4 regions of the Psychrobacillus sp. FSL K6-2365 genome follow, and region 1 is predicted to be linked to each of the others. Evidence: predicted binding sites of a transcription regulator. Region 1 holds the regulator's gene; each other region holds the start of a gene.
The links. The regulator CtsR, encoded in region 1, represses protease genes until heat stress. The targets are predictions, from matches to a motif close to ATGGTCAATAAAGGTCAAACA.

Region 1 (4,220 bases):
GGCCCAAGGAGGCTCGGCCTCGCCCGCGGAAAGCGTCCGCATGAAACGAAAATCAGCAGTATTATTAAAGTCCTTTATTCAAAATAGCAAGTTGCATAATTATATGTTGACAGATTGCTAATACTTGTAGTATTCTGAAAATAACTTAAAGAAAGGAGTGAGGCATTATGGCAAATCTATATACGTATCCACGAATCAGTAAGTTCATGATGTCCCACTCTGTATGTCTCTAACCAGATACATGCTTCTTTACTAATGACCGGGAAACCATGACTGCTGATTTGTGCAGTCATGGTTTTTTTATACGGAAAATTAGGAGGAAGTAAAATTGAATTTAATCGAACAATATGGATGGAATAATAATTGGGAAGAAAAAATGACAGGTAGTGGAATCGCAGGTCGCGTTCTACTGGAACATAAAAATTTATATAGAGTTATGACCAATGAAGGAGAGTTACTAAGTTCACTTTCCGGGAAATTTAAGTTTGAGCATAATAGGGAAGCATTTCCGGCAGTTGGAGACTGGGTAGTGCTTGATCAGATGCCTGGTGAGGAAAAAGGAATCATTCATGAAGTGCTTCCTCGCAGCTCGCAGTTCTCTAGGAAAATGGCGGGATTGACTACGGAAATTCAATTAATCGCTGTAAACGTTGATTTTGTATTTTTGGTTATGTCACTTAATCATGACTTCAATGTCCGTAGACTAGAGAGATACCTATTGGCGGCATGGGATTCAGGGGCGACGCCGGTTGTGGTGTTAACGAAAAAAGATACCTGTGAAGACCTAGAATATTATATTAAAGAAGTTGAGGCTATTGCATTTGGTGTAGATATATTTGCAGTGAGTAGTGTTACAGGAGAGGGTATTGATCTTCTGGGGAATCTGTTGGCTGCACATAAAACTGGCGCACTTTTAGGATCTTCAGGAGTAGGGAAATCCTCTTTGATTAACGCATTATCAGGTGTAGAAGTAATGGCTGTAAATGATATAAGGACAGATGATAGTAAAGGGCGCCATACGACTACACATAGAGAACTGACGCTGTTACCACAAGGGGGCTTATTAATTGATACACCTGGTATGAGGGAGTTTCAGCTTTGGGATACGAGTGAAGGAGTTAGTGCTAGCTTTCAGGACATCGAAGACCTAGCGTTAGCGTGTCGCTTCCGTGATTGCCAGCATGTAAAAGAGCCGGGCTGTGCAATTCAAGAGGCTATTTATAATGGTACGCTCAAACGAGAACGATACAAAAGTTATGTAAAACTAATGAGAGAGCTTGCACATATCGATCGTAAAAACGATGCAATAGCTAAAAAAGCTGAAACGAATAAATGGAAGCAAATAGCGAAGTCCCAACGAAATAATTATAAAAAGAAAATCTGATTATAGATAGGTGATAACGAATGATTCAATTAGTCAATCACAATGATGAAAAAGTCGCTGAGAGTATTCTATCAATTCAACTACCAGCATATAAAGTTGAAGCTGATTTAATAGGATTCGATGGAATACCACAGCTTTTAGATACAGTAGAAAATATAAAAAGTTCTAAAGAACAATTTCTCGGGAAGTTGGATGGCTCGAAATTAGTAGGTTTTCTTTCTTATGAAGGTACAGAGGAACTAATTGACATTTGTAGGCTTGTAGTAGATCCTAATCATTTTCGAAAAGGAATTGCATCAGAGTTATTAAGTTATCTATTAAACGTCTATGGAAATGAAAAAAAGATAGTTGTATCAACTGGTGCAAAAAATACACCAGCAATCACATTATATGAAAGACATAATTTTACAAAATTAGTGGATGTCGAAATAGAACCCGATTTCTTTATTACTCAACTAACGTATGAACGAAAAAAGATTTAATGAATAGGAATATTCATATTAATATATCCTAAACTACAAACGACTGTTTGTAGTTTTTTTCTTTTTTCAGGGCAAATCGTATCAATTGCACATGCGAAAAATTCTCGTTATAATATAGTCAAAGTTAGTCAAAGTCAGTTTGTGAGAAGAGGTGAGAAGATGAAAAATATATCTGACATAATTGAAGGGTATTTAAAGGCTATTATAGAAGAAGGAAGTAAGGAACAAATTGAAATTAAGCGAAGTGAAATTGCAGAAAAGTTTCAGTGTGTTCCATCTCAAATAAATTATGTTATCAATACAAGGTTTACCCAAGATCGAGGATACTTAGTAGAAAGTAAACGAGGTGGAGGGGGATATATTCGAATCCTCCGCGTTCGAGCTCATACGAAAGCTGATTTAATAGAGCATATTATACAGACACTAGAAAACGGGGCTTCTGAATCCGTTACCGAAGATATTGTTTTCCGGTTAATCGATGAGGATGTTATATCTAAACGTGAAGCTAAACTTATTTTAGCAGCTTTAAACCGAACGACTTTAGCAATTCCGCTTCCTGCGAGAGATGAACTACGATCACGTATACTATGTGCCATGTTATTAACGTTAAAATATGAAAAAAGTGAAAAATGAACGGGGTGTGTTGAAAGGTGATTTGTGAAAATTGTAAGCAAAGACCAGCTAAAGTAACGGTTACGCAAGTGCATAACGGTGAACACTTTGAAAGACATTATTGTGAGGTCTGTGCAAATAGCCTCCACCCGTTTTATGTAGAGTATAAACAAGATCCGTTATCTCTACATCAGCTATTATCGAATTGGTTTGGTCAAACAGAACAGCAGCCAATGCAACAAAAACAACCTAAAAATATGATCGTATGCGATGAATGCGGTTGGTCGATACAGCATTTTTTAGATGAAGGGAAATTTGGTTGTGCAAATTGCTATAACAGTTTCCGCAAGCAGTTGCCTAATGTATTTAAGAGACTACATAACGGCAATACAACGCATATTGGAAAGGCTCCAGGTGCGCTTGGGGAGAAAATTGTTATTAAAAAACGAATAGAAGCAATTCGTTCTCAAATGAAAGACGCGATTGACACTGAAAGTTTTGAGGAAGCCGCAAAGTTAAGGGATGAAGCGAGAGATTTGGAAAGTCAGCTTTCTACAGGAGGTGACCAAACTGATGTCAATTGAACGTTTTTTAGACAACTCAATTTCTAGTTGGATGGCGGGAGAGGGTAAGCATTCGGATATTGTTATGAGTACAAGAATTCGCTTAGCAAGAAATCTGAATGGCTATCGTTTTCCTTTAGCATTTACAGAAGATGAGGCGCATAAAATTGACCAATCTGTTTCCTCCACTTTGTTGGACGCAAGTGACGAATTACAGATGCAATTTTCTTCCATCCATATAAAGGATGTATCTGAACTAAGTCGTCAGGTGTTAGTAGAAAAACATTTAATCAGTCCAAAGCTTGCTAACTCGCCAATGACTGGCTCTGTTTTATTGTCAAATGATGAATCCGTTAGTGTGATGGTCAACGAAGAGGATCATATTCGTATACAATGTCTTTTTCCAGGGCTTCAAATTCAAGAGGCCTATGCTCAGGCAGATATGTTAGATCGTGTTTTAGATAAGGAATTACCATATGCTTTTGACGAGCAGTTTGGATATTTAACAAGCTGCCCTACCAATACAGGTACTGGTTTACGTGCATCTGTAATGATGCATTTACCCGCATTAACGATGACGAAGCAAATGAATAGAATCGTCACTATCATTTCAAGACTAGGAATGGTTGTAAGAGGAATCTACGGAGAAGGTAGTGAAGCGCTCGGTAATGTATACCAAGTGTCCAACCAAACCACACTTGGTAAGTCAGAAGAGGACATACTTGCTGATCTTCAGAGTATTACCGAACAAATTATTCAAAAAGAAAGAGAAGCACGGGATGCACTTCTAAAGCATTCGGCCAATACACTAGAAGACCGACTATATCGATCTTTAGGAACTTTATCATTTGCCCGTATTATGGCGACAGATGAAGCGGCAAGATGCCTATCGGATGTGCGATTAGGGATAGATATAGGACTCATTGAAGATGTGGATGTGACTATATTGAATGAATGTATGGTGTTTATGCAACCAGGATTTCTACAAAAATATGCAGGTACTTCATTGAACACCTCTGAGCGGGATATGTTTCGCGCAAAGCTGTTAAGGGAACGATTGCAAAAAGAAGAAAAACAGAAAACAAAAGGAGAGGAATCTGAATGATGTTTAATCGTTTTACACAAAGATCTCAAAAAGTATTACAACTAGCACAAGAAGAGGCTATTCGCTTAAAGCAT
Region 2 (4,220 bases), 1.0 Mb from region 1:
ACTACTGGTGCTTCCTCCGCTCCCTCGGCTGATTGGAAGTATTCTTTCTCATCAAAGCCAAACATAGAAGCTACTATACTCCCTGGCATACGCTTTACTTTTTTATTGTAATCCGAAACAACTGTATTATAATCTTGTCTAGCTACAGATAGTCTATTTTCTGTACCAGCAAGCTCATCCATCAATTGCTTAAAGTTGGCGTCCGCCTTAAGATCTGGATAATTCTCCACAACTACTAATAATCTGCTCAAAGCTCCTGATAATTCATCATTCGCCTCAGCTTGTTCTTCTGGTGTTCCAGCCCCTGCCAACTTAGTTCGTGCATCTGCGATATTCCCAAGAACTTCCTCTTCATGTGCTGCAAAACCTTTAACAGTATTAACTAAGTTTGGGATTAGATCCATTCTTCGTTGTAGCTGATTTTCCACTTGTGCATACGCATTATTAACATTTTCTTCTTTGTCAACAAATCCGTTATAGCTTGCCATAAATACGCCCGCAATAATAGCAATAATTACAATGACAATAATAATTGGCACTAGTAACTTTTTCATCTCTCTCACCTCTTCAGTAAATATAGTATTATTGTACCTTTAATTCGAAAATACAAAACCTAATATTATTTACGGAATAAGGAAATTTAAGTTTCAATTACCGTAATGATGTTCAATTGATGTATTACTACTTTTAAATATTGGATCCATTGTTTTATTCCTTAATAAAAAGAAGAGCATGTATCCGAGTGATCATCGTTAAGAGAGAATGCTAATTGGATGAAATTTCCGTTTAGCAAGTAAACTCCTCCTTAAAGCAAGTAAACTTCAGCAGAACGCAAGTATCCGATAAAGAGTGCAAGTAACTCTTACTTAAGAGCAAGTAAGCCAACATCTATCGCAAGTAAATACATTATTGGAGATAAAAAAGGTTTGGATTTTCCAAAGATGAGCATTCTTTTTGCTGCAAATGACTACTTTTCAGTACTTCATTGTTTAGTTAATTTATTCAGTGGTAATGATTATTAAATGATATCTTTCTTTGCATTCTAAAAAATGAGGTGATTTTGATGAGCAATACACTACCACAAGATGCTATTAATACGTTGGAACAGCTTCAAGGGAAATTCCCTGGCAATCGTCGTGCACATGCAAAAGGCGAATTTTATGAAGCAGTTTTTACTCCAAACGGGAAAGCAATTCCTTATACAACAGCACCCCATCTTCAATCAGAACCAGTGCCCGCTACAGTCCGTTTTTCTAATAGCCCACCAGATCCTACTGCAGCAGATTTCCTATCTCCGGCAAAAGGAATGTCTATTCATTTTCATCAACCAGATGGTTCTACTAGTCATCAAGTATGTACCACCATTCCGATGTTCATAACAAAAGATCCAAAAACTTTTATTGAAATGCTGAAAATTTTAGGCTCTCATAAAACGGGGGTTCATTCAATTGATCTAGGTCTAGGAATTGTACAACTTCTCACTACCTTCCCAGAACATAAAAAAACATTACTCGCACTAAAAGAACAGCTAAAGCAACCCCCTATTAGTTACGCTGCTCTGCATTATTATCCTATACATGCTTTCTATCTTGTGAATGCTGAAGGTAAGCGGCAAGCCATAAAATACGAGTGGCGTCCCTTAAAGGAGAAAAAATCATCTTCCTTCCTTAGCAGCATTAATTTGTCCACAAATTATTTAAGTGAGGATTTAGAGAAACGACTCGATAAAGGAACTGTATCGTTCGAGTTATTTATTCGATTAGCAGAGGATACAGACGCAACAGATGATCCTACCGATACTTGGCCAACAGACAGACAAAAGATTTTAATCGGTCAATTAACAATTAATAAAAAAATATTTCCTACAGAAAACCTATTGTTCGACCCTACTATCGTTGGAAAAGGCATTGAATTACCCGATGATCCAATTCTCCATTTTAGACATGAGTCTTATGCAGTATCGTACGATAGAAGAAATAAAGAAAACAAAAAAACACCCTAAGCATATAGGGTGCTTTACATAACTTGTTATACCTACCGTCACTTTTATGAGAAAAGTAGGTGGGGGATGAAAAATCCCCACTGTTGGTAGTTTTACTTTATGCCCTCGGCGAGGATCGAACTCACATTCCAAGCTTCGGAGGCTTGTGTGTTATCCATTACACTACAAGGGCAAGCGACTTATCTATTATACAAATAGAAGGAATATAATTCAAGCGAACTTTTTCAAGCTTAATATTTGACCTTCCTTGACCATAATGTGTATGATAAAGTTACAACTGAGGGAACCTTTCTCAGTAACTAACTAATTTAAACCACCTTTGAAGGAGGCAATCAGGATGAATTTAATTCCTACTGTTATTGAACAAACTAATCGTGGAGAGCGTGCATATGACATCTACTCTCGATTATTAAAAGATCGCATTATTATGCTTGGAAGTGGTATTGATGATAACGTATCTAACTCAATCGTTGCTCAATTATTATTCCTAGAAGCAGAAGATCCAGAAAAAGACATCTCTATTTATATTAATAGCCCAGGCGGAAGTATCACAGCTGGTATGGCAATTTACGATACAATGCAGTTCATCAAACCTGATGTACAAACAATTTGTATCGGTATGGCAGCTTCTATGGGTGCTTTCCTACTTACAGCTGGTACAAAAGGTAAACGCTATGCGCTTCCAAATGCTGAAGTAATGATTCACCAACCACTTGGTGGAGCACAAGGGCAAGCAACAGAAATCGAAATTGCTGCAAAACGTATCTTATTCTTACGCGATAAATTAAATAACATCATGGCTGAGCGCACTGGTCAACCAATTGAAGTCGTTTCACGTGATACAGATCGTGATAACTTCATGACAGCTGAACGCGCAAAAGAATACGGCTTAATCGATCACATTATCGATCGTAGCGAAATGAAAAAATCATAATAAATTGATTTAAACTCCCAAAGGTATATTCCTTTGGGAGTTTTTTATAGTACTTGATTTTTTATTTAGGTACTAACTATAAGCATCTAATCCTCAATCAATACCGTGTATATGGCCAATTATAATATTTAATATCTTTAAAGTTTATTGGTTCTGGATGGTGAATATATTGTTCATCAGCTCTGGAAAATCACATATAATTTCTGTCGCAGCTATACTAAGCATTTCTTTTTCTTCCTCTGTAGGAATTTCATCAAAATATACTTTCCAAATAAGATTATTATTTTCAATTTTTGCGTAAATAACTTTTGTATTTTTAGTTATAGCACGAAAAAGTGCTCTTTGCGCACTTTAAAATTAGTGCGATATTTGGTTTATTAATATTTTCCAATCCATATCTCCTTTACAAACAAGGTATATTTCCATTTCTACATAAAAGGTTCACCTAAATTTTGATACACCCTTTTTATGAAAATACTTAATTCAATAACTTTTCTATTTCCTCTATAAGCTCATCATTATTATTTATGCTATACCCTGCACTAATTTTATGGGGAAATACAATTCTATTTTCACCAACAAATATATACATTTGGTCATCCGGATTCGATGTTGATACTATCCTGTATTTTGCATCAAGTGGAGAATAAGAATCATCCGTTCTTTTTAGCTTCAGTTCTTTAAATAGTTCCTTAATTTCCGTTTGATTTTTTTCAGATATATTAATTTCTGTAAAAGTTAAATTATTTATTTTCTCTATGCTTAAACTAGTTTCGCTTCTGAAAAACTCCTCAGTCAATACGTTTTCTATTTGTATATTATTCGATAATTGAATTCTTACTAACACAATTGAGATTAAGAGAGTTATTACCACAAGAATGAATATTTTTTTAGTATTTTTCATACAACCACCACCTTATTTTGCTCTTCAATGAATGGTAAGCAGTTTATTTCACCCAATGTAAATAGTTATTCTGCAAATACTTTCTAATTCCTTTATATTGGATAATTCAGCTTAGTTAAGAGTTCAAGACAAAGCAATACTAAATCTTCAATTTGGATACTACTCACTTAATTGATTGTAGTGAAAGGTGGCGACTCCAGCGGGATAAGCGAGAAAGTTGAGACCCCGCAGGGAAGAAGCGTAGCGCCGCCCGAGGAGGCTCAACCTCGCCCGCGGAAAACGGCCACCTGAAACGAAAATAAGCAGAATATTATATAGTCTTTACTCTTCAAGACACATTTTTTCTCAAATAAAAAAAACCGCCCTTTCGTCTAAATTGA
Region 3 (4,220 bases), 2.5 Mb from region 1:
ATTTATATTCGTCCCAATGCCCATTTGATGTAGCATATTCACAACATCCTCGGTTGCTACATTTCCTGTAGCACCAGGTGCAAAAGGGCAGCCGCCTAGACCACCAGCTGATGTATCAAATCGATCAATTCCTGCTTGTAGGCTAGCAAGAATATTGGCTATTCCCATTTTTCTAGTATCGTGAAAATGAGCAGTTATTAGTGTAGCAGGGAATTCCTTCTTTAGTGAGTCGAATAATTCATAGCTTTCCCGAGGATTAGCCATTCCAATAGTGTCAGCTACGCTAAGTTCGTTTACACCCCATGAAACAAATTCCTTACATAATGCAAGCGTGTCCGATGAATCTACTTTTCCTTCATATGGACAATAAAATGCAGTGGATATACAGGCACGAACAAAATGACCTTCTTGTAATAGTTTTCCCACAATAGGCTTGAGTTCATCCATACTTTCTGTCGTAGTTTTATTAATATTTTTTTTATTAAAACTGTTTGAAACCCCAACAAAAACGGCGAAATTCTGTGCACCGGATTGTTTGGCTATTTCAACGCCCTTATGATTAGGTGTTAATACGAGTTGTCTACCCAACTTTTTAACTTGGGTGACTATTTCATTGGCATCTTTCATTTGTGGTACCCATTTTGGTGATACGAAAGAAGTCAATTCCATTTCCTCTATTCCTGCAAGTTGCAGTTTTTCGATAAAGGCTAATTTTACTTCTGTCGGCACCTCGTTTTTTTCATTTTGTAAGCCATCTCTTGGACCTACCTCGATAATTGTCACTTTATTTGGTAAACTAAACATAATCATCCCTCCCTCTTTATTGTAAAGAAAGGATGGTTAAACAAGCAAATTTAAATTTTGCTTTGTAGAAGTTTGTTTAATACAGGGGAAACAAGGAGGAAATCACGTGACAAATGAAGTTGTAATCGTAAGCGCAGTTAGAACTGCAATTGGTTCGTTTCAAGGGGCTTTGAAAGATGTGCCAGCTACTAAACTAGGTGCTATTGTAATTGAAAAGGCATTAGAAAAAGCAGGGGTTTCTAAAGATGCTGTGGACGAAGTAATTATGGGGAATGTCCTTCAAGCAGGTTTAGGACAAAATCCGGCTAGACAGGCGTCTATTCAGGCTGGTTTACCACAATCAGTTTCTGCTCTGACTATTAATAAAGTATGTGGGTCTGGCTTAAAAGCAATTCATCTTGCTACTCAAGCTATAATTGCAGGAGATGCAGATATTATTGTTGCAGGTGGAATGGAAAACATGAGTCAATCTCCTTATTTGTTGAAAAACGCTAGAGATGGCTTCCGTATGGGCGATCAAAAGGTAGTAGATAGCATGATTTCAGATGGGCTATGGTGTGCTTTTAATGATTACCATATGGGGGTAACCGCTGAAAACCTATGTGATCAATATAATATTACTAGAGAAGAACAAGATAAATTTTCTGCACGGTCGCAGAGCAGAGCAGCTAAAGCAATAGAAGAAGGTAAGTTTTCAAATGAAATCGTGTCTGTGGAAATTCCTCAAAGAAAAGGGGATCCAGTAATCTTTTCTCAGGATGAGTATCCAAAGAAAGGTTCTACGGAGGAAAAATTAGCGGGGCTTCGTCCAGCATTTAAAAAAGACGGTTCTGTAACTGCGGGTAATGCTTCAGGGATTAATGATGGAGCAGCTGCTGTAGTGGTGATGTCAAAAGCAAAAGCGGATGAACTTGGTCTTCAACCACTAGCTACAGTGGTAGCAAATGCATCTGCAGGAGTGGATCCTAGCATTATGGGGATTGGACCTGTGGAAGCAGTAAAAAAAGTATTAAACAAATCTCAATTATCATTAGCGGATATCGATTTAATCGAAGCAAATGAAGCTTTTGCAGCACAATCGATTGCTGTTGATAGAGAGCTATCCTTTAATCATGATATACTAAATGTAAATGGTGGAGCGATTGCATTAGGTCATCCAATTGGGGCTAGTGGTGCACGCATCTTCGTTACCTTACTTCATGAAATGAAGAGGAGAGATGCGAAAACCGGTCTAGCAACACTATGTATCGGTGGTGGCCAAGGAGTTGCAACCATAGTTAAACGTTAATAAAGAAGGTGAACATATTGGCTAAGAAAAAACAAAGACAACAACAGGTAAAGCCTGCTAAGCAATTGGATGAAGGGAATTCATTGTCTGACCAACTTTCTTCTGACGTTCTAGCAAAACTTAAAGAAACGAAGAAACAATTAGTAACTGCTGAACAGGAGAAAGAGGAAGAAAGACAAGCACAACTCGCTTTCGAAAAGAAAGAAAAAGAAAAAAACAAATCGTTTGAAGAACTACTAGATGAATATGGCTTTGGTGGCTCTAAGTTTTAGGTGAATTAGAAACAGTTTAGTAATCCAATAAATGGATTGCTAAACTGTTTTTTTGATTGATAATTATATTCATTACATAGTTTTTAGCGAAACAACTCTGTCTGATAAGAGTCAGCAAAATAGATTCAAAAGCTAAGCATCTTATTTGAAAGTCAAAAAAGGTCAGTGTATACTAATCTCAAAGGTTAAATATAGTCAAAGTCAAATAGTTAAATATAGGAGGAAATAAATATGAAGTGTCAACATTGTAGTAAAAATGATGCAACGATGAGCCTGAAAGTGCAGTTGAATCATCAAGGAATGCAAATGAACTTATGCCACATATGTTTTCAAGATATTCAAGGACAATTGACTGCAGGAAAAATACCGTCATTTGGTGATAATGCAGAACATTTTTTCCAATCGAATGGGAGCCAACAGGCACGAACACAAACGAAACATTTTGAAGAATCTCATGGCAATAGTTTGTTAGATCAACTTGGTAAAAACCTATCCAACGATGCTAAAGATGGGCGGATTGATCCGGTAATTGGACGTGATCAAGAAGTAAAACGTGTCATCGAAACGTTAAATCGAAGAAATAAAAATAATCCCGTTCTAATTGGGGAACCAGGTGTTGGTAAAACTGCCATTGCCGAAGGACTTGCAGTAAAAATCCATGAAGGCGATGTACCTGTGAAATTAATGAACAAACAAGTGTACTTATTAGATGTCGCTTCACTCGTAACGAACACCGGTATTCGAGGGCAATTCGAAGAACGAATGAAACAATTAATCGAGGAACTTCAAACACGGAAAGACGTGATTTTATTTGTTGATGAAATTCACTTACTAGTTGGGGCAGGCACGGCTGAAGGGTCAAAAATGGATGCCGGTAATATTTTGAAGCCTGCTTTAGCGCGTGGAGAAATGCAACTTATTGGTGCAACGACGTTGAGTGAATATCGTCAAATTGAAAAAGACGCTGCACTTGAGCGTCGTTTTCAACCAATTATTGTAAAGGAATCATCTACAGAAGATACGATTCACATTCTAAATGGTATCAAGGATCGGTATGAAAAATTCCATGAAGTACACTATCCAGAAGACACGATCCATGCTTTTGTTAATTTATCACAACGGTATATTCAAGATAGATTTTTACCAGACAAAGCAATCGACTTGATGGATGAAGTGGGGGCAAGATTAAATCTGACACATACGTCAGCATATTCGGAGTCAATCGAAACACGTCTTAACGAAGTCATTCAGCAAAAAGATCAAGCCGCAGAAAAAGAAGACTACGAGAGAGCAGCAAATTTACGCTTTGAGGAAATCCAGTTGCGGAAACAATTGGAGCAATTGAAACAAAATGAGGACACACCTCGAGTAAAAGTTACGGTAGCAGATATCGAATTAATAGTAGAGGAAAAAACTGGAATTCCTGTGACAAAACTACAATCTGCAGAACAGGCAAAAATGAAAGGAATCGCAGAAAATCTTAGTGAAAAAGTAATTGGCCAAGAAGATGCGGTCGATAAAATTGCCAAAGCGATCCGTCGAAGTCGTGCAGGGCTAAAATCTAAAAATCGACCTATTGGTTCTTTCTTATTTGTCGGTCCAACAGGTGTCGGTAAGACAGAGATTACAAAAGTGCTGGCAGAGGAATTATTTGGTTCACGTGATACGTTAATTCGTCTTGATATGAGTGAATATATGGAGAAACATTCGGTGTCTAAAATTATTGGTTCTCCTCCAGGTTATATAGGCCATGAGGAAGCAGGTCAACTGACAGAACATGTTCGCCGTAATCCTTATTCCATCTTATTGTTGGATGAAATTGAAAAGGCACATTCTGACGTACAAAATATGTTCCT
Region 4 (4,220 bases), 3.0 Mb from region 1:
CTGAGTATGGATTTCTTCGTACAGCTTCGGTTAATTGGCCACCTTCCTCATAACCTATATATCCTGGCGGTGCGCCAACTAAACGGGAAACACTATGTTTTTCCATGTATTCAGACATATCAATACGGATAAAGTGCTCCTCAGAATCAAACAAGTTAGCTGCTAGTGATTTAGCAAGTTCCGTTTTTCCAACACCAGTAGGTCCTAAGAATAGAAAAGAGCCAATTGGTTTATTTGGATCCTTAATACCCGCTCTTGCACGCCACACAGCTTCTGTAACTAATTGAACTGCTTGGTCTTGTCCCACTACGCGCTCTCCTAGTGTTTCTTTCAGCCTTAAAAGTTTTTCTCTTTCGCCCTCAACAAGTTTCGTAACAGGAATTCCCGTCCATCTGGATACGATTGAGGCAATTTCTTCTGCCGTTACTTCTTCGCGCAGTAACCGTGTTTCTGAATCTTCATTGATTTGATTTTCATATACTTGAAGTTCTTTTTCTAATGTAGGAATTTTCCCGTGACGAAGCTCAGCAGCTTTGTTTAAGTCGTATTGGTTTTCAGCTTCTTCTAATTCTCGACGATAGCGATCCAGTACTTCTCGTTTTTGCTGTATTACTTGAATGGCTTCTTTTTCTAATTGCCATTTATTTCGCATTTCACTAGTCGAAGCCTCTAGTTCTTTCAAATCTTTACGCAGTTGTTCTAGTCTTTTCTTACTTGCATCATCTTTTTCTTTCATTAATGCTTGTTCTTCAATTTGAAGCTGCATCATTTTTCTTGTAACTTCATCGAGCTCCTGTGGCATTGAATCGATTTCTGTTCGAATCATTGCACATGCCTCATCGACTAAGTCGATTGCTTTATCAGGTAAAAACCTTTCTGTAATATAGCGATTAGAAAGCTCGGCTGCTGCAACGATTGCTCGATCATGTATACGCACACCATGATGTAGCTCAAAGCGTTCTTTAAGTCCACGTAAAATAGATACTGTATCTTCTATTGAAGGTTCTCTTACCATTACTTGCTGAAAGCGTCTTTCTAAAGCTGGATCTTTTTCAATATACATTCGATATTCATCAAGTGTCGTAGCTCCAATACAATGTAGCTCACCTCGTGCTAGCATTGGTTTAAGCATATTCCCAGCATCCATTGCACCATCAGATTTTCCAGCACCAACTATTGTGTGAATTTCATCGATAAACAAAATAATTTGTCCTTCACTATCTTTCACTTGCTTTAATACCGCTTGAAGACGTTCTTCAAATTCCCCTCGATATTTTGCACCGGCGATTAAGGAACTCATATCAAGCTCAAAGATTTCCTTCTCTTTCAATCCTTCTGGTACATCTTTACGCACAATTCGCTGTGCCAAACCTTCTACAATAGCTGTTTTCCCTACCCCTGGTTCTCCAATTAGTACAGGATTATTTTTCGTTTTTCTTGAAAGGATACGAATAACATCTCTAATTTCTTGATCGCGACCAATAACAGGATCCATTTTCCCCTCTTTAACTGCAGTTACTAGATTTCTACCGTACGTTTCTAAAGGACTTTTTTCATCTTGTTGTTTCATTTGCATATGCAAACCTCTCCTTATGAAATTAGTTTGACCTTCTTTGACTATTATAAGTATAAGTCCTTAATAATAACTTTGTAAAGAAATATGGCTAATAGTATTTCTCTAATATATATTCTAAATATGCTATTATATAAGAAAGTGCACATGAAAACGAATGTGAATGAAGGAAAGGAAGTAATAATTATGAATGAACATAGCTCCAATTCACAGGGTATACATGCACTGTTCGAACAATTTGGAACCAACTTAAAAGTAGATAAGGATCGTCCTGTTTTCTTAGAAGGTGAAAGTGCAGAAGATGTCTACCTCATCAAAACAGGTACAGTACGCATTAGTAAGGATACTGAAAGCGGTAAGATGTTGACTTTACGAATTACAGGAAATAATACATTTATCGGAGAAACATCTATTTTCTGCGAAACTATTTATCATTCTGTCTCAGCTAATGCAATAGAAACAACTCAATTATTAGTATTACCACGCACAACGTTGGAAAAATATTTATCAGATTGTTCGTCTCTCATGATGGAATGGATTCAAGTAATGCAAATGCATAGTTTGAAAAACGAGACTCGCTTTAGAGACTTGTTGCTTCATGGGAAAAAGGGTGCGTTATTATCCACATTAATACGATTAACAAATACTTATGGGATCAAACGGGAGGATGGAAGCATTCTCATTGACTATGCTATGACCAATCAGGAGCTAGCCAACTTCTGTGCGACAAGTAGAGAGGTCGTAAACCGAATTTTAAATGATCTAAAGAAAAAAGATGTACTTTCTTTAGACAAGGGAATGATTACGATTCATGATTTACAGTTTTTACGAACGGAAGTAGAATGTGATAACTGCCCACTTCATATTTGTCGGATTGACTAGTATATGAAGCTGCTGAAATATTTCAGTGGCTTTTTTTATTGGTAAGTATTTTATTTGGTTGAGTTCGGAATGGGTTGGGTTTACTTCAAGTTGCTGTGGGAGGTAATCAGTTTAGATTTAGTTGAACTCCATATTAAAAGTCGAATCTTGGATGATTCGACTTTTAATATATACTGTATATTTTATTACCTTACCCCAAGAGCTATTTTAGCGTAGCGGGACATATTGTCTTTTGACCATGGTGGGTTGAAGACAATATTTACATCTGTATCTTTTACTTCAGGTAGTTCACCAAGTGCAGTTTTTACTTGATCGACAATCTGTGGACCCATTGGGCATCCGATGGATGTTAATGTCATTGTAACTTTTGCAATATCTTCATCTGCTAATTGTACATCATATACTAAACCTAAATTGACAATATCAATACCTAGTTCAGGGTCGATAACATTCTCAAGAGCGGCCATCATACTATCCTTCATATCTTGCTCTGTATCTTGACTCATTTTGAAAACCTCCTCTATTCTATTCCGGTTTAACAGGCGGAAATACTACCACCTCAACTTTTCAAAAGAAAATCAGAGGAAATGGTGATAATAAACAGCCTGTAATTCGCCGATTGGTTCGGACCAACAAGATGTTGGTCACTCAGGAATTGCCTGAGTTCTTTTTTCCATTACTTGGGATGAAAAAATTCCCAATAATAGAAGTTTCACTTTATATCTTAATCATAACAAACTCGTCAGTTTATGCCAAACTGTTTGCTAGCCACTGCATAGAAGTTAGCATTCCTTTTCGTGATACTGCATGTCCTGCGGATTTTTCATTCATTAGGACTATATTCTGTTTATCATATTGTTTTCTGAGAGCGGCAATGAATTGGGCAGTTGGTTCATATGGTACAACAGGATCCTTTTCTCCATGCCAGAAAAATAGTGGTGTTTCAATAAGGTTATCCGAATGAATTGATGCATCAAAATTCGATAAGGTGTCGAACATATTCTTCTTCTCTTCTGCATTTAATGGTACTTTGAATCCTTTTTGCTCTACCGAAGCAATTTGCGCTTTGGCAAGTTCTACATAACCAGGTGTTCCCATCATAATAGCAGCAGCATCAATCCAAGGATATGCCGTTAAACAACCTAAAGTAGTAATCCCACCCATAGAAGTTCCACCGATACCAATTTTTTGTCCGTTGAAATAGCCACGCTTTTCTAATTCATGCTTAATATGTCCAACTTCTTCAATGGAAGTTAAAACAATTTCCCAAAAACGTAAGCTGATTTCTACATCATCTAATTTCTCGTCTCGTTCTCCATGCAAATGTGCATCTGGTAGAATGACACGACAACCTTGTTGAACAAGCTGATATGCATAGTGTAGGTTATGCTCTTTTCCACTTTCAAATCCGTGTAAAAAGATGACAATTGAAGCATCTTTTTTTGTATCTTCTTTATAAATATGTAATAAAGGAATGTTTCCCCATGCCTCGGTTGTTACTATCATTTATATCCCACCTTTCTTCTATTATTATTCTACCAAAGTAATCTAGAGAGTACAAAGAGGCTGATTTTACATTTTGACGTTATTCGTTGAAAACGATACACTTTAACATAAGATAGAAGGGAGTTTTTTTAATGAAACAGCATTTAATCGTGTTAGATTTAGATGGAACTTTATTGACCGATGAAAAAGTAATTTCAGCAAAAACTAAAAACATACTTCAACAGGCAAAAAATGAGGGACATGAAGTTATGATTGCCAC

Region 2: the regulator CtsR is predicted to act here: its motif matches at 2,237-2,257, upstream of clpP (ATP-dependent Clp endopeptidase proteolytic subunit ClpP).
Region 3: the regulator CtsR is predicted to act here: its motif matches at 2,513-2,533, upstream of MKY29_RS07935 (ATP-dependent Clp protease ATP-binding subunit).
Region 4: the regulator CtsR is predicted to act here: its motif matches at 1,601-1,621, upstream of MKY29_RS05635 (ATP-dependent Clp protease ATP-binding subunit).

Annotation. Positions count from the first base shown of each region.
Region 1 covers NZ_JBBOOO010000001.1:4,183,227-4,187,446, reverse strand. Annotated here, with positions in the region: gene rsgA (ribosome small subunit-dependent GTPase A) at 377-1,384, shown strand; gene MKY29_RS21235 (GNAT family N-acetyltransferase) at 1,405-1,866, shown strand; gene MKY29_RS21230 (CtsR family transcriptional regulator) at 2,026-2,499, shown strand; gene MKY29_RS21225 (UvrB/UvrC motif-containing protein) at 2,517-3,062, shown strand; gene MKY29_RS21220 (protein arginine kinase) at 3,052-4,146, shown strand; gene MKY29_RS21215 (ATP-dependent Clp protease ATP-binding subunit) at 4,143-4,220, shown strand, end outside.
Region 2 covers NZ_JBBOOO010000001.1:3,176,795-3,181,014, forward strand. Annotated here, with positions in the region: gene MKY29_RS15920 (LemA family protein) at 1-554, opposite strand, end outside; gene MKY29_RS15925 (catalase) at 1,064-2,002, shown strand; tRNA gene MKY29_RS15930 (tRNA-Arg) at 2,103-2,174, opposite strand; gene clpP (ATP-dependent Clp endopeptidase proteolytic subunit ClpP) at 2,340-2,936, shown strand; gene MKY29_RS15940 (hypothetical protein) at 3,415-3,840, opposite strand.
Region 3 covers NZ_JBBOOO010000001.1:1,661,332-1,665,551, forward strand. Annotated here, with positions in the region: gene MKY29_RS07920 (hydroxymethylglutaryl-CoA lyase) at 1-804, opposite strand, end outside; gene MKY29_RS07925 (acetyl-CoA C-acetyltransferase) at 911-2,092, shown strand; gene MKY29_RS07930 (DUF3886 domain-containing protein) at 2,101-2,364, shown strand; gene MKY29_RS07935 (ATP-dependent Clp protease ATP-binding subunit) at 2,596-4,220, shown strand, end outside.
Region 4 covers NZ_JBBOOO010000001.1:1,180,484-1,184,703, reverse strand. Annotated here, with positions in the region: gene MKY29_RS05635 (ATP-dependent Clp protease ATP-binding subunit) at 1-1,576, opposite strand, end outside; gene MKY29_RS05630 (Crp/Fnr family transcriptional regulator) at 1,760-2,455, shown strand; gene MKY29_RS05625 (metal-sulfur cluster assembly factor) at 2,641-2,961, opposite strand; gene MKY29_RS05620 (prolyl oligopeptidase family serine peptidase) at 3,203-3,961, opposite strand; gene MKY29_RS05615 (Cof-type HAD-IIB family hydrolase) at 4,093-4,220, shown strand, end outside.